4 regions of the Megasphaera sp. DISK 18 genome follow, and region 4 is predicted to be linked to each of the others. Evidence: riboswitches for the same ligand, from Rfam matches in the RefSeq annotation. Region 4 holds a riboswitch; each other region holds the start of a gene.
The links. Region 4 has a riboswitch for S-adenosylmethionine ahead of A0U42_RS02425 (MetQ/NlpA family ABC transporter substrate-binding protein). Riboswitches for the same ligand answer to the same signal wherever they lie in the genome.

Region 1 (5,140 bases), on a different contig from region 4:
GGACAGACCTTTTTGCGCCGTCCCTTCGGTATCGTCGATGCCGATGTCGATGCGGGAACGGTGACCATTATTTACCGCTTGGTCGGCGTCGGTACGGAAGAAATGAAGGACCTCCGTCCCGGCGATGTGATCAACGTCGAAGGGCCCTTGGGCGACGGCATCTTTACGACGACGCCGGGGAAAGTCCTTTTGGCCGGCGGCGGCGTGGGACTGGCGCCGCTCATCTTCTTGGCGAAACAGCTCGATCATCCCATCGTGCTCGTCGCCGGTAAGACGGCAGCCGAAACGTTTTGGACGGAGTTCTTTGAACCCTATGCCGAACAGATTTACGTCACCACCGACGACGGTTCTAAGGGAATCAAAGGCTTTGCCGTCGATGCCCTGCCGACCATCTTTTCCGAACATCCTATCGATCGCGTATCGGTCTGCGGGCCGACGATGATGATGAAGACCATTGCCGAAGGATCGGCCAAGGCCGGCATCGACTGCGAAGTCTCCATGGAAAAACGGATGGCCTGCGGCTTCGGCGTCTGTCTGGGCTGTACCTTTGAAAGTAAAATAGACGGCAAGCGCTATAAAGTCTGCAGCGACGGACCCGTCTTTTCGGCAAAGGAGGTCTTCTGATGATTAGTGAACGGATTGCCGTCGAATTTGCCGGAATCTCGATGAAAACGCCCGTCATGGGTGCGTCGGGAACCTTCGGATTCGGCATTGAATACAGTGATTTTCTCGACCTCGACGCCGTCGGGGCCATCATCTCCAAAGGCATTACGCCCTTGCCGCGGCCGGGCAACCCCGGTGTCCGCGTCGCCGAAACGCCGGCAGGCATGCTCAACTGCATCGGTTTGGAAAACCCCGGTGTCGACGCCTTTAAACGGGACATCCTGCCGAAGGTAACGTCTTCCTGTCAAACGCCGCTCATCGTCAATGTCTCCGCCGGCAGTGTCGAAGAATACGGACAAATCGCAGCCGACCTCGACGTCGATGGCGTCGCCGGTCTTGAAGTCAATATTTCCTGCCCCAACGTCAAAGAAGGGGGGATCGTCTTCGGTACCCAGCCCGAAGCGGCGGCCGCCGTTACGCGCAGCGTCAAGGACCATACGAAAAAGCCGGTCATCGTCAAATTATCGCCTAACGTCACCGATATTACGACCATGGCCAAGGCCGTCGAAGCGGCCGGTGCTGATGCCATTTCCCTCATCAACACCCTGACCGGCATGGCTATCGACATCACGACGCGTCGGCCCATCTTGGGCAACATCACCGGCGGGCTGTCGGGGCCTGCCGTAAAACCCATCGCCCTGCGCATGGTTTGGCAGGCGTCGAAGGCCGTCTCCATTCCCATCCTGGGCCTGGGCGGTATCGTGACCTGGCAGGATGCCGTAGAATTCATGCTGGCCGGTGCCAGCACGGTCGCTGTCGGCGCCCATAACTTCGTCGACCCCCGGGCCGTCGAAACCGTCGCCGAAGGCCTCGACCAATACTGCAAGGACCAAGGCATCGCCCATATCAGCGACATCGTCGGTCAATTAGAAGCATAAGAAGCTCATACAACAACGTCTTGTGGACACTCTCGTTCACAAGGCGCTTTTTTGTTGGCCTAATATAGATGTGACGCTTTACAGAGCTTCAATTATCATCGTTATTGTCGTCGGAGCTTCATCAAAAGGCCTGCCGCGGTTTGGCCGGCAAGACCGGTGATTGACAGCGGGCAGTTAATTTCTGCGCAGCTGTCTCTTTTCATCTTCAAGGCGACATAAAAAAGACATGAACAGGAGATAAACCCCGTTCATGTCTAGGCTTGCAGATTTTTTATTTCTTATTCTTCTTATGCGATGCCAGGTCGCCGCCGTACTGGATGAGGTTGACGACGACGATGAGGATGATGATCGTCGCTAACATGACGTCGGGACGGAAGCGCTGGTAGCCGTAGCGGATGGCGATGTCCCCGAGGCCGCCGCCGCCGATGGCACCGGCCATGGCCGATGCGCCGATGAGGTTGACGATGAGGACCGTAACGTTGTTGATGATCGTCGGCAGGGCTTCCGGCAGGAGGACCTTGCGGATGATCTGGAAGGGCGTAGCGCCCATGGATTCAGCCGCTTCGACGAGGCCGTAATCGACATCGCGGATCGACGTTTCGACGAGGCGGCTGAGGAAGGGAATGGCGACGATGGTCAAGGGGACGCAGGCTGCGGCCGTACCGATGGACGTACCGGCAATGAGTCGGGTCAAGGGGATGATAGCCACCATGAGGATGATGAAGGGCACGGAACGGATGATGTTGACGATGGTGCCCAAAATCCGGTTGATGAAGAGGTTTTGCAGGATGTGGCCCTTGCTGGTCGTGACTAAGGTGACGCCCAGGGGAATGCCGATGATGCCGGCGATGACCGTGGCCACGGCGACCATATAGAACGTTTCTTCAATGCCTTGGAGCATTAACTTAATGATTTCTTGGGACATAACCTAATACCTCACTTCCTATCGGTAATGTTTTAATATACGAGAAGGCCTTGGCCTGGGTTTCCATATCGCCCATGATGACGATGATCAAGTAGCCGAAGGGTTCATCCTGGATGTAGTCGATGTTGCCGTAGAGAACGCTGACCTTGACGTGGAAGGTGCTGACGATTTCCGAGACGACCGGTTCGTGGGTAGCCTTGCCTTTAAAGCGCAGGCGGACGAGCATGTCGTGGTCCGGCGTAGGCTGGTCGGAGACGCCGAGATTCTTGATCCCCTTCGGCAGTTCCATGTTGATGACCGACGTGACGAAGTCTTTCATGGTCTGGGACTGGGGATTGGTGAAGATGTCGACGACGCGGCCCATTTCCTTGATGACGCCGCCTTCGATGACGGCTGCCCGATGGCAGATGTTTTGGACGACAGCCATTTCATGGGTGATGATGACGATGGTAATGCCCAGGCGCTGATTGATGTCCTGGAGGAGTTCTAAGATAGATTTCGTCGTCTGCGGGTCGAGGGCCGACGTCGCTTCGTCGCAAAGGAGAATCTTGGGGTCGCTGGCAAGAGCCCGGGCAATGCCGACGCGCTGTTTCTGGCCGCCCGAGAGTTGAGACGGATAGTTGGCGGCGCGGTCGCTGAGGCCGACCAGTTCCAACAGGGATTCGACTTTTTTATGGATGACGTCTTTCGAGGCGCCGACCAGTTCCAAGGGGAAGGCGATGTTTTCAGCAACCGTCCGCGATGAGAGGAGGTTGAAGTGCTGGAAAATCATGCCGATATTTTTGCGTTCTGCCCGAAGCTGAGATTCGCTCATTTTGCACAGGTCTTTGTCGTCGATGATGACTTCGCCGCTGGTCGGTTTTTCCAGCATATTGATGCAGCGGACGAGGGTCGATTTACCGGCGCCGCTCTTGCCGATGATGCCGAAGATCTCGCCGTCTTCGATGGTCAGGTTGATGCCCTTTAAGGCTTGGATTTGGGCAGCGCCGCCGTAGGTTTTGGTAATGTTCTTTAAGGTAATCACAGTATCACTCCTTGAGCCAGGCGTACAGGGGATAAAGACAATAAAAAAGGCCGTCATGCAGATGACGGCCGTCAATACGGTGTTACTTCATCTGTCGGAATGTTCCGGTGGACTTGGCACCTTCCCGAATGGGGGTTGCCGCAGCGTCATCGGGCCAGTCCCTCAGCTGCTCTGGATGAAAGGTATATCGTTGTTGCAACTTATAATAGCACGGCTTTTTGCCGTTGTCAATAAGTAATCTTTACTCGGCCCAGTTTCCGTTGGTGAATACAGGGACGACGGTGCCGTCTTTTTTTAGGCCCGTAATGGTAAGGTCTTTGGAACCGACCATGAAGTCGACGTGGATCATGGAATCGTTGAGGCCGGCTTTAGAAAGGCCTTCTTTGTCGAGTTCTGTGCCGCCTTCAAGGCAGGTCGGGTACGACGCGCCCAGGGCTAAATGGCAGGAGGCATTTTCATCGAATAAGGTTTCGTAGAATAAGATGCCCGACAGGGAAATGGGCGAGGCGTAGGGGATGAGGGCCACTTCGCCCAGGCGGCCGGCGCCTTCATCGACGGCGACGAGCTTCTGTAAGACGTCTTCACCGACTTTTGCGGCGGCGTCGACGACCTTGCCGTCCTTAAAGGTCAGGTGGAATTGATCGATGGTGTTGCCGTTGTAGACGAGAGGCCGCGTGCTGTATACCGTACCGTTTACGGCGTCGGCCTTGGGGGCCGAGTAGATTTCTTCTGTCGGCACGTTGGCATTGAATAAGATGGCCGTTTCCGTTTCTTCCATGCCGCCTTGCCAGATATGGTTATCGGGAAGGCCGACGGTAAGATCCGTGCCCAGGCTGTTGGTGTAGTGAAGGCTCGTGAAGTGCTGATTCGTCATCCACGTCCGGCGGGCCTTGAGGTTGGCCAGATGGGCATCCCAGTCGGCCAAGGGATCCACACCGTCGGCTCTCGACGATTGGAGAATCTGGTTCCACAGGGCTTCATAAGCCTTGTCGGCGTCAAGATCCGGGTAGAGGAGCTTGGCCCAGACGGCGCTCGGGACGGCGGCGACGAGCCACGTCGTCTTGGAGGCCATCATGCCGTCGATATATTCTTTTAAGGCCTTATTGTGCGCCTTTTGCTGGGCGAAAATCTTCTTGGTGTCGATGCCGCTCAAGAGCTTGGGATTGGCCGAAATGAGGCTCAGGAAGGCCGCTTTTTTATGGTAGTAATGAAGGCTGAAGTCGCGGCGCCAGTCGGGCAGGGACTCAAAAGACGACAGGTCTTCATATTCGTAGCGCAGGCGGGTCATGTCGTCGGAGCGCCAGTTGACGACGACTTCGGAGGCACCCATCGTATAGGCTTCTTTGGTCAGTAAGGTGACGAAGTCGTGGCCTTCGACGGGGGCATTGATGACTAAGGTCTGTTCTTTTTGAAGATTGAGGCCTTTTTGCAGTAATACCTGCGCGTAGGCCGTTAATTGTTCAATCGTTGGCATAGAATCAACTCCTTTATATAACTATGATAAACGCCAGGCCGTCTGTTTCCACAGCCGCCAGTTGAGGGCCGCGGCGTTGATGGCCAGGCTGATGATCAGGCTGAGCCAGTAGCCGAAGGGGCCGTAGGGCGTGAGATGGGCCATGGCATAGCCCATGGGAATGCTGATGAACCAGT
Region 2 (5,140 bases), on a different contig from region 4:
GTGACTTCCGGCAACGGGCGGTGACCGACGCGTTCCTTCAGTTCCACCAAGACGTAGTCCCCTTGAAGGGCCTTATAATAATCGCCTAAGGCCGGCGTCGCACTGCCGAGGATGACCGGACAGCCATAGTAAGCCGCCCGTTTCCGGGCTACGGCCACGGCATGGTAGCGAGGTGCCTCATCCTGCTTATACGAGCTGTCGTGGGCTTCGTCGACGATGAACAGGCCGATGGACCGGGCCGCCGAAAAGACGGCCGACCGGGCACCGATACAGATATGACTGGTCCCGTTTTGCATGCGCAGCCAGTTATTTCGTTTTTCGCCTTGGGACAATTGGCTGTGCATGACGACGACATCGTCACCGAAACGGCGCAGGAAGCGGCGCACGATTTGGCCGGTCAAGGCGATTTCCGGCACTAAGACGATGACCTGCTGTCCCTTAGCCAGTACTTTCTCGGCAAGCTGCATGTAGATTTCTGTCTTGCCGCTGCCCGTAATGCCATGGAGGACGTAGGTTTTTCCGCCTTCATCGCCTTCGATCACATGGAGGGCATCTTTTTGTTCCGCCGTCAGCGGCAGGGCTTCATCCGGTTCAAGCGTCGGCAGGATGTTTGTCGTCCCTGCCGGATGCTGCTCCCAACGGGCAAGGCCCGTCGCAGCCAGGCGGCGCATGAGGTCACGCGTATAGCCTTTCGACTGAAAGAAAGCAGCCGGCGCCGTTCTCTTTTCTTTCAGTTCCGCCAATAAGGCCTGCTGTTTCGGCCGGCCGTGAAGGGTACCATCGAGGTCATCCTTTTCAAAGGCCAGCCAGTCCTCCATTTTATCGGCAATCTTATTCTTTAAAAAGCTCTCACTGCAAAGACCGTTTTCGGCTAAGAGACGAGACACGAGGTCACGACCAAATTTACGGCCGAGGGCTCCTTTTTCCACCCTGCCCTTATCGGCGACATAGAGCTGAACCGACCGGCCTTCTGCCGTCGTCGCCGGCGTCGGCCCCAGGGACAGTACCTCCTGGCGGACGAGGCCGCGTTTATCGATCATGAACAACCGCAGGGCATCGGAAAGATTACAGACATAGTAGTCGCGGATCCAAAGGGCCGTTTCAATCATTTCCTCCCGAAATCCGGTCTGTGATGACAGGAGGCCCTCAATGGGCTTTAAGGTAAAGTCGGCCGGTTCGTCCAGCGCCTCATGGAGGGCGACGACAATCCCCTCTTCCCGGCGAAAGCCAAAGGGAACGATGACGCGGCTTCCGACGCGAACGGCCAGGTGATCCGGCACGGTATACGAAAAGGTCTGCTGTAACCGTTTGGCCGTCGTATTAATGATAATTTCAGCAATCACGGACATACCTCCTCATTAGGGCTGCAGCCGAAGTTCGTCGCTGCCGTCCGAGGGCATACGCCCAAAAACAGAAAGAGACTGCCGTCCCTGCGGCAGTCTCTGCATCTCAATTATAAGCCGGCTTCTTTACGGAGCGTATCCGCTTTATCGGTCTGTTCCCAAGGCAGGTTGAGATCGTTGCGGCCGAAGTGGCCATAAGCAGCAGTCTGTTTGTAAATCGGCCGCTGTAAGTCGAGCATGGCAATGATGCCAGCCGGACGAAGGTCAAAATTCTTTTCAATGAGTCCGACAATTTTTTCATTGTCGACTTTGCCCGTACCAAACGTTTCAACGTGGATTGAAACGGGACGAGCTACGCCGATGGCGTATGCCAACTGGATTTCGCACTTATCGGCAAGGCCGGCGGCGACGACGTTCTTAGCGACGTAACGAGCGGCATAAGCGGCCGAACGGTCGACCTTTGTAGGATCCTTCCCGGAGAAAGCACCGCCGCCGTGACGAGCCATGCCGCCATAGGTATCGACGATGATCTTACGACCGGTCAGACCGGAGTCACCCTGAGGACCGCCGATGACGAAACGGCCCGTCGGATTGATGAAGAGCTTCGTCTTATCATCGAATAAGCCCTGCGGGAGTTCCGGTTTGATGACGAATTCGAGGAGGTCCTTTTCAATCTGTTCACGCGTGATTTCCGGGCTGTGCTGCGCCGAAATGACGATGGTATCGATGCGAACCGGTTTGCCGTCTTCATATTCGACGGTGACTTGGGTCTTGCCGTCCGGACGGAGATAAGAAAGCGTTCCGTCTTTACGAACACTGGCCAGGCGGCGTGCCAAACGGTGCGCTAAGGAAACAGGCAGGGGCATGTAGTCATCCGTTTCATTCGTGGCATAGCCGAACATCATCCCCTGGTCACCGGCACCGATGGTGTCGAACTGGTCCGTATTGCCTTCCTTCTTTTCGAGGGCATCGTCGACGCCCATAGCAATATCCGGCGACTGTTCATCGAGGGATACCAAGACGCCGCAAGTATCGCAGTCAAAGCCGTATTTCGCACGGGTATAACCGATGGAACGAATGGTTTCACGAACGATGTGCGGAATATCGACATAGCACGTCGTCGAAATTTCACCGACGACGTGGACCATCCCGGTAGTCACTAAGGTTTCACAAGCAACGCGGGCATTTTTATCTTTTGCAAGAATGGCATCCAAAATGCTGTCAGAAATTTGGTCAGCCATTTTATCCGGATGCCCTTCGGTTACGGATTCAGATGTAAAGAATTCACGATTTTTCACCATGAGGTTTCCTCCTTAAAAAAAAATTCCCCTCATTCATGACTGTCATGAGAGGGGCTTCCAATCCCCATCTGCCAGTATAAGACTGCTGGAATTAGCACCTTTTCATTTATGAAGGTTGCTGCGACATCATAGGGCCAGTCCCTCCGTCGTCTCTTGATGGTTCTTTATTTGATTTACTGGTTCATTATAATTCAAACCCCTCTATTTTGCAAGTTCTTTTTTGGTATAGCAAACATGAGTTCTGTCCTTCTAAAAAAATTCCGACGTACCCGTTCACCTCCACACTTCCTGAAGAATATTTTTACATCCGTTACAGAAAACGTTATAATGAATAGATAGAAAGAAAGGATGATTATGATGACCAAATTGCGGCCAAGAGATATATTTTTCAACGACCCTTATTTTGACTTTGCCACCCATTGTAAAACGGCAGATTTGCGTTTGGCCAAGCGCGTAGAAATCTGGGATAAATGGTATCGTACCCAAGGATTGGTAAATACCTTACTGCAGCGCGAAAGCCTGGCCTTCATCCGCTATAACGGCACGGAGCGGGAAGAAGCCATGATCCTGCGGATATACGAACGGACACCGGACCGTCTCCTCATCAATACCTATTACGCATCGAAACGAAATGCCACTGAAATCTATGCCGGTACGATTCGTCTGGAACGCTATGCCACAGCCCAGACGACAGGCGACGATTCCTACATGGGCATGATCGACCTCTTAATGTTGAAGACCGACGATGAGCTCGTCGGGTTGAGCGATGTCTTTGAAGATATCCAACAAGCCAAACACATGGCCGCCCAATCCTTAGGCATCTACTTAATGGCTATCTACGACGGCCCCTGGGTCGATGACAGCCGGGCGGACGCCGAAAAGACACCGGCCATGATTGCCGGCGAAGAACGAGAAGAACTCCTCCGGCTGCGCCAGGAAAAAGCTCAAATGGAAGCCGACCGGGAAGAACTCCTGAAGCTTCGTCTCGAATCGCAAAACCGCAAAACCGTTCTTTCTGAACTGGAACGACTGCGTCAAGAACTGGAAGATGAACGAAACGGTCGCCAAGAAGATCTTCAGCACTACGAAGCGACCCTCCGCCAACAGGAAGAGTACACGGAACGGATCAAGGAAAAAGCCGCCATTCAGGTATCGGAGCTGTTGACCCTGCGTCAGACCCTTCGTAAATATGAGGCAAATCCTGAATTGGCAAAAAAAGTTGCTTCAGCACCCGAAAGGACAAGCTCGGCAGCCGTACCGAAGGCCGATGCAGCCGTAAAGCCGTCAGCGCCGATAATCGCCTCGACTCCGGTGAAATCAGACGCCCCGTCACCTTCGAAAGCAGCGGATCCGACAGCCTCGACGGCACCGGCCCGGGCGACGGAAACGAAAAAAACGGCATCACCGGAAAAACCGACAGCGCCGACACAACCATCAGTTTCAGAAACATCGCCGGCTCCCGCGGCATCCGGCGATGGGCCAACCTCTGCGGAACCGATAAAAACAGCAGAACGGACCGCCACAGAAAAGCCGGGGAAAACGGCCGAACCGGCAACCGCCCCGCAGACTACGGACACTTCCGCTGCAACACAAAAAAAAGCCAAGCGTCCTTCCGAAGACCGCGGCCTCGAACTGCCGTCCTTCATGACCCAGCGGGACTATACACACAGCTTGGACCGCTTCCTGGCCGGACGCCAAATCGCCTTGGCCGGCGGTACGCCGGAATGGCAGGGCCGGATAAAGCGCCGCTTCCCGACGGCTGCCGTCCTCAGCGGCTATACCGGCGACGACCGAATCCTGCGGGCTTCCACCCTCTTAGTCATCAACTTGAGTGAAGGCCAGACCGATCTGGTCAAATGGGCCATGGCCGCCGCCAGAGACATGGGCTGCCCCTGCCTTCCCATCAAGACGACAAATTTAAACGGCTTTGCCAAAGCCGTCGTAGAATATGCAAAAAAAGCATAACCAAAAACGGCAAGAAATGACAGATATCGTCTGCATTTCTTGCCGTTTTTTTATGCCTTTGAGGAATGGGTTACCTTATTTTACCCAGGTAACGACATCTTCCATGGCCTGCCGCGTCTTGGCATGGGGTTCTTCGTTGCGATAGCCAAAGCCGGCCATAACCGAAACGCCGAAGTGTTCCGTGTCGAGAAGGCCTTCATCGGCCAGCATGGCTTCTACCTTGCTCCGATTAAAGCCTTCAATGGGGCAGGAATCGACGCCGAGCATGGCTGCCGTCGTCAGCATATTAGCCAGTGCCAGGTAGGTCTGTTTGCTGGCCCAGTCAAAGATGGCCCGATCGCTTTCCAGTAAGTTGAAATCGTCTTTCTGGAAGGCCTCAAAAGCAGCTTTTCTCCCCTGCTCCGCATCTTCCGGCAAATGCTGTACATCGCGCATGATGTGGGTGATGTAAGGAGAGCTGTACAAGGTATCGACTTTCTTGCGAGCCAGCAGGATTACGAAGTGGCTGGCCCCTTTCAAGCTGTTCTGGGC
Region 3 (5,140 bases), on a different contig from region 4:
CGTTTGGCGATGTCCGGATTATTCATGGTGTAGACGTGGATACCGTCGACGCCGTTGGCCAGAAGGTCGGCGATTTGGTCGATGGCATAGGTGATGCCGATATCGTACATGGCGTCCGGTTTATCGCCGTATTTGGCAATGGCCCGCTGGAATTTGATGGGCAGGGTAGCGCCGCACATGGCAATCATGTTTTCGATTTGGCGCTTATTGGTGACCGGCATGATGCCCGCTTCGATGGGAACTTTGATGCCGGCGATTTCACAGCGTTCTAGGAAGCGGTAAAATACGGCATTGTCAAAAAACATCTGAGAAATCAGTTCGCTGGCTCCGGCATCGACTTTGGTCTTTAAGTTGCGGATGTCGGCGGCGACGGTCTTGGCCTCAGCATGGCCTTCGGGATAGCAGGCACCGATGATGTTGAACTCCGGAGCTTTGTCTTTAATAAAGGCGATGAGGTCGCTGGCGTGTTCGAAGCGGTGCGTTCGTTCTCTTCCCGGCGTTTCGTCGCCGCGAAGGGCCAGGATGTTTTCGATGCCTCGAGCCTTCAGTTCCTGCAATGTTTTAAGTGCATCTTCTTCGGTCAGATAGATGCAGGGCATGTGGGCTACTGTTTCACAGCCCAGGTTTTTTATATATGTTGCGACTTCCGTCGTGCGGTTGCCGCCGTTGCCGCCGGCTCCACAGGTCACGCTGATGAAGTCCGGATGGATCTTGCTCAGTTCATCGAGCGTCGGGTAGACGGTTTCGATAGGCGTATCTCGCTTTGGCGGGAAAACTTCGAACGAAAAGACCGTCTTTTTTGCAAAAAGCTCATGAGTATGCATACATTAATTTCCCCCTCAGATCATAAGAAGATAAAGGGCTGCCCCATAGAGGCAGCCTCTTTTCTATATCTTTATTATATTGAAGATTTTGTTGCCTGTCTATTAGAAACTCGGTAAGATAGCGCCTTGGTACTTGTCTTCGATGAATTTCTTGACTTCCGGAGACTGGAGGGCTTTGACGAGCTTCTGGATTTCCGGACGGTTTTCGTCGCCGTCACGGACGACGAGGACGTTCGCATAGGGCGAATCCTTCGGTTCCAAGAAGAGGGCGTCCTTCAAAGGATTGAGGCCGGCTTCCATAGCAAAGTTGGTGTTGATGAGGGCGATATCGACATCGTCGATGGAGCGGGGAATCTGAGCAGCTTCGAGTTCGACGAACTGGAGGTTTTTATCGTTCTTTACAACGTCCTGGACGGTGGAGGTGATGTTGCCGCCGTCTTTAAGGGTGATGAGACCGGCACTCTGAAGGATGAGGAGGGCACGGCCGCCGTTGGTCGGGTCGTTAGGGATGGCGACTTTCGCGCCGTTTGCAAGATCTTTCAAATCTTTAATTTTGCGGGAGTAAATGCCCATCGGTTCGACATGGATTTTGGCGATGGCTTTTAATTTGGTGCCGTGTTCGCTGTTGAATTTATCGAGGTACGGCGTGTGCTGGAAGAAGTTGGCATCCAGTTCCTTATCATTCAAAGCCAGGTTCGGTTTGACGTAGTCCGTGAATTCGACGACCTTGAGGTCGACCCCTTCTTTGGCCAAGAGCGGTTTGATTTCGTTGAGGATTTCCGCGTGGGGAACGGGGGTTGCGCCGACGGTGACGGTGACATTCTTGTCGGACGAAGCCGTCGTCTGGGAATCACTGCCGCAGCCGGCGGCTAAGAATGCAACGGCCATCAGGGCCGCAGCGGCGAGAACGGAAAGTTTTTTGAAGTTTTTCATGAGTTATACCTCCTGTTAATAGAATAGTCAGACCTTTTTGCTTCGCCATTATCCATGAAAAAAAGCCTCTTCCCGAAAGAGAAAGAGGCTTGGTCTTGGTTCTTTATCTCTCGGAATAGTTTCCGCAGGAATTAGCACCGTGTTATCGGTTGCCGGGCTTCATAGGGCCAGTCCCTCCGCCGCTCTGGATAAATGTCGTTTCAATTGTCTTGTGTAATAGTTTACCATGAATGGGCAATTTGTCAATATGAAAATACTCGATAATCAGTGTCAATTTGAAATAATATGGTGCAAAAAAATTATATTTTAAACGAGAAACCTGTTTTGAGGTTCTTCTATCTTGACAAGAGTCCACTGCCATTATATAATCTAAAGCAAATCATAAATGTTGTCGATGAACGAAACGAGTATATCCGATTGTGGCAGCTACAGCGAGCCGATGGCAGTGGAAGTTCGGCGCAGACCGGCGGATAGAATGGATTCGGGAGATGCGGCCTGAACGGTGACCAGTAGGGTGCGACGGTGTATTTCCACCGCTATCAAAGAAACGTGTATCGCCGTGAGGCCGTACATGTAGAGCTGGACTTACTGAGTCAATTTGGGTGGTACCGCGGAAGAATCTGAACCTTTCGTCCCTTTATAGGGATGGAAAGGTTTTTTTTTGTCTTCAAAGAGAAGGGGAGAGAAAGATGCTGGAAATGAAGGATGTCAGTTTCAATTACGGTAGCGGTGTTCCCGTATTGGAAGGTGTAAATGTGCAAATCGGTGAAGGTGAGTTCATCGGCCTCGGCGGCCGCAACGGCTGTGGGAAGACGACGGTGACTCGCTTGCTCATGGGGCTTGAAAAGCCCGTTTCCGGTGAAATCGTATATAACGGCAAGGTCATAAACGGTGACGATGCTTCCGTTCGCAGCCATTTTATCGGTTACGTATTCCAGCGGCCGGAACGGCAGATGTTTCGGCCGACGGTTCGGGAAGAAGTGGCCTATGGACCGAAGCAGCTGGGCATGAGTGAGTCTGAGATCCAAGAAGCTGTTGAGGACGCCTTGAAGGCGACGCAGCTGACGGAGCTTGCCGAATCGTATCCGCCCAACCTCAATCGCGGTGAAAAACAGCGGGTTGCCATCGCCTCGGCCATCGCCATGCATACGCAGTATCTCATCCTCGATGAACCGACGAGCGGTCAGGACAGTGAAGATAAGGAGCAGCTCATGGAACTTTTGAGCGAACTTCATCAAAAGGGCATGACCATCCTCATCATCAGTCATGATATGGATATTTTTGCAGAATACTGTCAACGGGTCATCGTCATCGGCAATCATACCAAGGCCTTTGACGGGACGCCGGAAGAACTGTTTACGAAACGCTCTGACCTATATGACTTGGGCCTGAGCCGGCCCGACGCCGTCGCCTTGTCCATGGCGGCACCGGATTTTCCTTATTGTAAATCGATGAAGGAATTTACGGCAGCCATGCTGGAAAGAATAGGAGGTACGAAATAATGATGAAAAACTTTGTCCCCGTTACGAAATTAATCGGTACCTTTGCCTTTTCTTTCTGGGCACTGGTCATGCATACGACACTTCCTTTAGTCGGTCTGGTCGTCGTCGAACTCATTCTCTTAGGGCTCTGCGGAAGCTTGTCGCGCAACGTCAAAGCCGTCTTCAGTCTGATCATCTTTGCGGCATTTCTGGCCGTCGTTCAGCTTCTCGGCGGCGGATCCTTAGAATCGGCCTACGTTACGGGCCTTCGTATGCTCGCCATGACCATCGTCTTCATCATCTTGCTGACGACGACGCGCCTCCAGGATTTGACGGCAGCCTTGGTCAAGCAGATTAAGATTCCTTATGAATACGCCTTCATGTTTACGGCGGCCCTGCGCTTCGTGCCGGACTTCATCGCCGAAAGTCAGGCCGTTCAGGAAGCCCAGGCCTGCCGGGGCCTTTCGACGAAGGGCAATGTTTTTAAGAAAGTTATCAACTACATGAGTGTCGTCCAGCCGCTCATGCTGAAGTCCTTGGGCCGGTCGGAAACGATGGCCCTCAGCTTGGAACTGCGCGGCTTTGGCAGTCATGAACACAGTTTTATGAGCAACGTTCAGCCCAAAGGACGCGATTACATCGTTATTTTTGTCATGTTGGCTTTGAGCTGCGGTATCGTTTACTTGCGGATGCAGGGTATGGTATAGGAGGGGAACTCGATGAAACAAGTAGCAGATATTTCTAAATTAGAATTTCATCACCGTCAGGGCGGTCAGTTCCGCTGGATTACCATTACGACGCTGATGCTGGCCATCGGCACGATCTTGCACCTCGTATCGCCAAGCGTCGGCGGCGTTACGCCGAACTGGACGATTGCTACCTACTGCGTCGCCATTTGTTTGACCAAGCCCAGTTATAAACAGGCTCTCGGCATCGGTCTCGTCGCTGCCTTGGTCAATGTTCTGACGTCAAAATCGGGCTTTCCCTATGGCAACCTTATCAGTGAACCCGTCGGGGCCCTTACCTGTGCCTTTATCGTCAAGAACCTGGCCTTCATCAAAGTGAAAGGCCATTCCTGCTTGCCTGCCCTGACCGGCTTTGCCGCTACCTGTATGAGCGGCGGTGCCTTCGTCACTATTTTAAAATTCGTCATGGATCTTCCGAACGTCGTCTATTTTACAGCCATGCTGCCCTTAGTCGTCGTCATCGGCGCCTTGAATGCCATCGTCACGCCGATTATGTATTTTCCGGCCCTGCGCCTCTTCGTATCACGAGGCATCCTCGATTCTCTCGAAGAACAGGAAGTGGCTTCCGATCACAGCATGTATGACTTGAAGCCCGCTCAAGAAGGCCTCATTTCTATGGAACACCTTTCTTATATCTATAATAAACAGAAGACGCCGGTCCTCGATGATGTCAATCTGACGGTCCGTGAAGGCGACTTCCTGGTCATTACCGGCGAAAGCGGCAGCGGCAAGAGCTCGCTGTGCATGGCCATGACCGGCGCTATTCCTCATTATTTCGGCGGTGTCATGAAGGGCATGGTCTATGTCAACGGACAGGCGACGACGCAGACGACGATTTCAAAACTCGCGACCCGCGTTGGAGCCATGCTTGACGATTACGACAGCCAGCTGGTCGCCATGACCGTTGAAGAAGAAATCGCCTTCAGCCTGGAAAATCAGGGCGTTGCCCCCGATAAAATCGACCAGGCCGTCACGGAAGCACTGGAAAAAGTACACATGCTGCCTTATCGCCAGCGTCCTTTGACCAAGCTGTCCGGCGGCCAGCGCCAGCGTCTGGTCATTGCCGATGTCTTGGCAACCAATCCCGACATCCTGGTCTTCGATGAACCGACGTCGGCCCTGGATCCTGAAGGGACCCACGAGTTCTATGAATTGA
Region 4 (5,140 bases):
ACTCTGGGTCCGGGCAGCCTCCTTTACGGATTCACCGCCGAGGTCGATGGCTTGTTTTAAATAAGGCAGGGCTTGGTCTGCTTTTCCCAGGTCGCCGTAAATTGTCGCAATGCCGTAATAACTCCAAGTGTTTCCCGGGTCGGCTGCGATGACATTTTTAAAGTACGTAATGGCCTTATCGTACTGGCCGTCGATTTTACAGGCCAGGGCCATGTTATACAAAGAGGCCATATCTTTTGGGGCTAACTGCAGGGCTTGCTCTATAAGGGCAATGCCTTGCTCAACGTCCTTTTTATTTCCCGTTTCATTGCCGCGCATGGCCAGGGTAACGCCTTTGTTGCTGAGAGCCTGATAGTTGTCGGCGTCAAGGGAAAGGGCTTTGTCGAAGTCGAGAAGGGCTTTGTCATAGTCTCCAGCCTGATAGTTTTTAATCCCTTCGTCGCTGGCGGCTTTAGAATCGGTCTTGATGGCCGGGGCAGAAGGGGCTTTCGTGGCCTGTATGGGCTTTGCCTGCTGCGATGATATCGGCTGGGGGCTGCACCCGCTGGTCCACACGGCGGCTGCGGCTAGGAGCAGGATTGCTGCGTATTTTTTATTCATCGTTATTTCTCCTATTCGTCAGTCTGGAAAACATATGAAACAAATCATTAATAAATGGGATATTCTCCTCGTTGCCGTCCTCCTCGTCTTATCCCTTATTCCGGAGGGTATCTTTTACATGACCGGGAATGATGCGGCTGTTCACGATACGTATGCTGTCATTCAAGTCGACGGCAAAATATATAAAGAAGTCCCCTTGTCAGGTCATCAGGGAACGGAGACGATTCCTATCAAGACGGACCACGGCTATAATCTGGTCGTCGTCAAAGATGATACCATTGGCATCGTCGAAGCGGACTGCCCGGATAAAATCTGTATCGGCGAGGGCTTTATCAGCCGTCCCGGGGCAACCGTCGTTTGCCTGCCTCATAAGCTGCTGATCGAAGTCAAGTCTGCCGGGGGCGGCGAACCGGATGTCATTCCGGCCCATTAGAGGTGGCTTATGAAAAAAACGTTTCGCATCATCATGTTGAGCCTGTTTATCGCTCAATCCTTAGTCCTATATATCGTCGAAGGCATGCTTCCCGTTCCTTTTATTGCGCCGGGGGCTAAGCTGGGGCTGGCCAATTTGATTACGGTCATCGCCATGTACTCCCTGCCGCGAAAACGGGATGTCTGCCTTATTCTCTTCGTTCGCGTCCTCTTAGCGGCCGCTTTTGGCGGTGGGATTAACGCATTCTTTTACAGCGTGGCCGGTGCTGTCCTCAGTTTAGGCGTCATGCTCCTTCTCAAGGGAGCCGGGAAGTTTTCGATTCTCGGCGTCAGCATGGCCGGCGGCATCTTCCATAATCTCGGGCAGGTCCTCGTTGCCTCGCTGGTCGTGGCCAACCTTAAAATCATGCTGTACCTGCCGGTTCTGGCCGTAGCCGGAGCGGGAACGGGGCTTCTCATCGGCATTACCTCGGTATTTACCCTGAGGCATTTGAAGAAACTGCCAATCTATAAAAGGATGCAGGAATAATTATATCGGATATGATGGCCTTAGGGCTGTAAGCTGACGGAGTCTATGATTTCGTCAGCTAATTTTATCTTATCATCCTTATTTTCATCACAGGCCACGACGACAATCCAGGTCACAGGCCCGTCTGAAAATCCAAGGAGGCGCGCCCGCATGGATCTTTTTTCGTAGGTAAAGGTTGCGTTGCGGACTACGGCGGGTTTTCCGTCCAGCGTCCGTTCTTCTTGCGTGGTTGAAACGTTTTCGGCTCCGATTTTGGCTAAGACCGCCTGTGTTGTCGTATCGACCGTCTGGGCAAGGTTCTGTCGGACGGCGTCTTCTTGTTTCAGGTGGAGGTCATCGGCCATTTTTCGGACGTCGACACGGTTGGTGTAAACGGCGATGTAAAGACCGGCATCGTTTTCACCGTAGAGGCGACTGCCTTCATAATAAGGCTTGGCGGCGGGACTTACGGGAATGGGCAGGTCGAAGCTTTGCAGGTTGCCCGGTAATTTTATGGAAATAGCCGAACCGAGGCCGTCGACACGTTTTTCTTTTAAGGTGATGGTATAGCAGGCCGTCAAGGTAAGGGCCAAAATGGGCAGCAGTACGATCAGAATCAGAAATCGAATTCGCGTGTGAATCATAAAATACCTCGCAGAATGTAGACAGAAGGCGATATCCGTTTTTCTTCAAACCGCTTATTTACGGGCTTCACGGAAGGCATCGGCCAGTGAAAAGGTGAGGGGGCCGGTGACTTTAGTAGCGTCGATGATAGGCTGCATGATGTGGCGGAATTCATCGCTCTTCTTGGATAATACATATAGTTTTGAAGTGTTGCGGGCATCCCACAAGGCGTCGTGCATTTGGCCGTCGAAGGTTTCGCCAAGGGTGCTGACTGCTTTATCCAGGGATATGACGTTGTCGAGCCCCAGCAGATTGCAGTAAATCTGTTGAAAATTCTGCCAGTGTTCGAGCATCCAGCGGACGCGTTCATCTTCTTTAGCATTGGTAATTTTGAGACGGAGTTCGCTGTCGAGCTGACGCCAGTCGTTTTCGCTCCAGGCATACATCTCGTAATCGTTGGGACAGCCTTCATTGCACCAGGTGAGAAAGTGATCGAAGGCTTCGGTGAAATGGGGCTTTCCCTTTAACATTTCCATCGTAATGCCCGTCAATTCTTGGCAAGTCTGATTCATGGTCGTCGTGTATTCCGGCATGACGTATTCTTTATAGGCAGAGATTTCATTGCCTTCTTCGTCTATCTTGACGGCACCGATTTCGATGATTTCGCCCTTACACGTTCGGCGTGCTTCTTTTTGGTCGCGCCCGATGGGGTTCATCTCGAAGTCGACGAATACTGCTTTCATAGGTCAGGCTCCTTTCTGATTCATGATGATAATTTTTATTATACCATAATAAAAAGGCCTCGTGCAGAAGATATTATGCACGAGGCCTTGTAGTGTCTATCTTTTTTGAAGACTGTCTTTTAGAAGCGATGGCTTAGAATGCCGGGAGAATCGTTCCTTGGAAGTGTTCGTCGATGAACTGTTTAATCGGGGCAGACTGATAAATAGCGAGGACCTTTTTGTAGGTTTCGTTGTTTTCATCGCCTTGGCGAACGACGAGTACGTTGGCATACGGCGAGTCCTTCGATTCAACGAGGAGGGAATCCTTCTGCGGGTTCAGACCGGCCGGAATGGCGTAGTTGGTGTTGACGCAGGCCAGGTCCGTGTCATCGAGAGAACGGGGAATCTGAGCGGCATCGAGTTCGACGAACTGGAGATTTTTCGGATTGGCCGTAATGTCCGTTACCGAAGCGTCTACGGAGTTGCCGTTCTTCAAAGTAATCAGGCCGGCCTGCTGGAGCAGGAGCAAGGCCCGGGCACCGTTGGTCGGGTCGTTCGGAATCGTTACCTTGGCGCCGTCGGCGACGTCTTTGAGATCTTTATATTTATGGGAATAAACGGCCATGGGCAGGATAATCGTCTTGCCGATGGAAACGAGCTTTAAGCCCTGTTTCTTAACGACGTTATCGAGGTACGGCTGGTGCTGCATGGAGTTCATATCGAGGTCTCCGTCGGCCAGGGCCTTGTTGGGCTGGACGTAGTCGTTGAATTCGACGACTTTGATGTCGAGGCCTTGTTTGGCAGCTTCTTTGGCGACTTCTTCCATGACTTCTGCATGGGGACCGGCGGTGACGCCGACTTTGATTTCTTTCTTGTCACCGGAGGCAGCGGAATCGCTGGAGGATCCGCAGCCGGCGACAGCCAGGCAGGCCGTGGCGATGAGGAGGGCTGCAAAGACTTTTTTTACCGTTATTTTCATGTAAATCATATCCTTTCTGAAAGTAAATGGAAGTTGTCGCTCAAAAAGAAAAGCCGTCATTCAGATGACGGCTCGGATTGCGATTCGTTCATCTGCCGGTAATATACCGCTGGACTTGGCACCTATCCCGATTGGGGGTTGCCGCAGCGTCATCGGGCCATTCCCTCGGCTGCTCTTGATGAAAGACAATGTGTTGTTGATGGTGTATATAGTACCATTGAGAGAATACACTGTCAAGTCCTTTTTTGCTTTTCTTGAGAATTTTTTTGTCTCATGTTATAATGAACCTACTCATCGGAGGGCTTTATACCCGTATTGTATCAGGCTGGATAAGATGTCGCAGCAGCCATTGTCCGGAGGTCCTGCAAGTCCGTATATTTGCAGGTCGACGTAAGGGCAGTCAGGTCTGTTGTGGTTTTTTATCCGGCTTTTTTTGCGCACATAGCTTCGAGGTGATAAAACATGCAGTTTGAACGGGATTTACATTGGCAGATTTATTCGGCAAAAGCCTTTTACTTTATCGGCGGTTTCGGCTTTACGACGTGGGCGTCGCTCATTCCTTTCTTGAAACGGCACCTGGCGATACCGGCCGACCACTTGGGCTTTCTCTTGCTGGGAATCGGCCTCGGGGCCTTGATCATGATGATGCTGGCCGGTACCATTGCGGCCCGTCTCGGCTGCCGTCGTTCCTTGACCATCGCCGGCTTGTGCATCGCTGCCTTTTTGAATCTCTTGTGCTACATGCCGGCCTATGGGCTGGCTGTCCTGACGGCGGTCTGCCTCGGCGCTTCTTTAGGCCTCATGGATGTCGTCGTCAATATCAACGGCATCTTTATCGAACGCAAAGTTCGTACGCGCATCATGTCGGGCCTGCAGGCCATGTGGTCTCTGGGCAATTTCATGGGCGCCGCCTTCTTTGCCTTTTTGCTCCAATTCCACCTTCCCTGGCAGGGCGTAGCCTTTGCCAGTTCGGCCGTCATCATGGCCTGCGTTTTCTTTTTCGGGCCGCACTTGCACAATGAACGCCAGGCCGCACAAGAACGGCCGCACTTCATACGGCCCAAGGGCCAAATCGCCGTCATCGGCCTTATTTGTATGATTGCCTTTCTCGTCGAAGGCGCTATCGATGACTGGAGCGGCGTCTTCATGACCCTTGAAAAGGGCATCGATATCTCCCGGTCGGGCTTGGGGCTGACCTTGTTTACGGCTTCGTCCTTCATTACCCGCCTGGCAGGGGATACGCTGACCATGCATTGGGGACCGCGGCGCCTTCTT

Region 1: another riboswitch for S-adenosylmethionine. It lies ahead of A0U42_RS04985 (methionine ABC transporter ATP-binding protein); the one in region 4 lies ahead of A0U42_RS02425 (MetQ/NlpA family ABC transporter substrate-binding protein).
Region 2: another riboswitch for S-adenosylmethionine. It lies ahead of metK (methionine adenosyltransferase); the one in region 4 lies ahead of A0U42_RS02425 (MetQ/NlpA family ABC transporter substrate-binding protein).
Region 3: another riboswitch for S-adenosylmethionine. It lies ahead of A0U42_RS06145 (MetQ/NlpA family ABC transporter substrate-binding protein); the one in region 4 lies ahead of A0U42_RS02425 (MetQ/NlpA family ABC transporter substrate-binding protein).

The regions. Positions count from the first base shown of each region.
Region 1 covers NZ_LUGJ01000021.1:36,949-42,088, forward strand. The annotation lists gene A0U42_RS04970 (dihydroorotate dehydrogenase electron transfer subunit) at 1-624, shown strand, start outside; gene A0U42_RS04975 (dihydroorotate dehydrogenase) at 624-1,541, shown strand; gene A0U42_RS04980 (methionine ABC transporter permease) at 1,813-2,466, opposite strand; gene A0U42_RS04985 (methionine ABC transporter ATP-binding protein) at 2,447-3,490, opposite strand; SAM riboswitch class I at 3,575-3,672, opposite strand; gene A0U42_RS04990 (aminopeptidase) at 3,732-4,964, opposite strand; gene A0U42_RS04995 (MATE family efflux transporter) at 4,986-5,140, opposite strand, start outside.
Region 2 covers NZ_LUGJ01000034.1:11,993-17,132, forward strand. The annotation lists gene priA (primosomal protein N') at 1-1,343, opposite strand, end outside; gene metK (methionine adenosyltransferase) at 1,454-2,644, opposite strand; SAM riboswitch class I at 2,706-2,807, opposite strand; gene A0U42_RS07645 (hypothetical protein) at 2,999-4,609, shown strand; gene A0U42_RS07650 (NAD(P)H-dependent oxidoreductase) at 4,685-5,140, opposite strand, start outside.
Region 3 covers NZ_LUGJ01000025.1:107-5,246, forward strand. The annotation lists gene metF (methylenetetrahydrofolate reductase [NAD(P)H]) at 1-824, opposite strand, end outside; gene A0U42_RS06145 (MetQ/NlpA family ABC transporter substrate-binding protein) at 927-1,757, opposite strand; SAM riboswitch class I at 1,858-1,952, opposite strand; gene A0U42_RS06150 (energy-coupling factor ABC transporter ATP-binding protein) at 2,447-3,259, shown strand; gene A0U42_RS06155 (energy-coupling factor transporter transmembrane protein EcfT) at 3,262-3,945, shown strand; gene A0U42_RS06160 (tryptophan transporter) at 3,958-5,140, shown strand, end outside.
Region 4 covers NZ_LUGJ01000011.1:442-5,581, reverse strand. The annotation lists gene A0U42_RS02450 (tetratricopeptide repeat protein) at 1-600, opposite strand, end outside; gene A0U42_RS02445 (NusG domain II-containing protein) at 635-1,033, shown strand; gene A0U42_RS02440 (Gx transporter family protein) at 1,043-1,561, shown strand; gene A0U42_RS02435 (hypothetical protein) at 1,582-2,184, opposite strand; gene A0U42_RS02430 (3'-5' exonuclease) at 2,239-2,907, opposite strand; gene A0U42_RS02425 (MetQ/NlpA family ABC transporter substrate-binding protein) at 3,041-3,865, opposite strand; SAM riboswitch class I at 3,951-4,050, opposite strand; gene A0U42_RS02420 (MFS transporter) at 4,328-5,140, shown strand, end outside.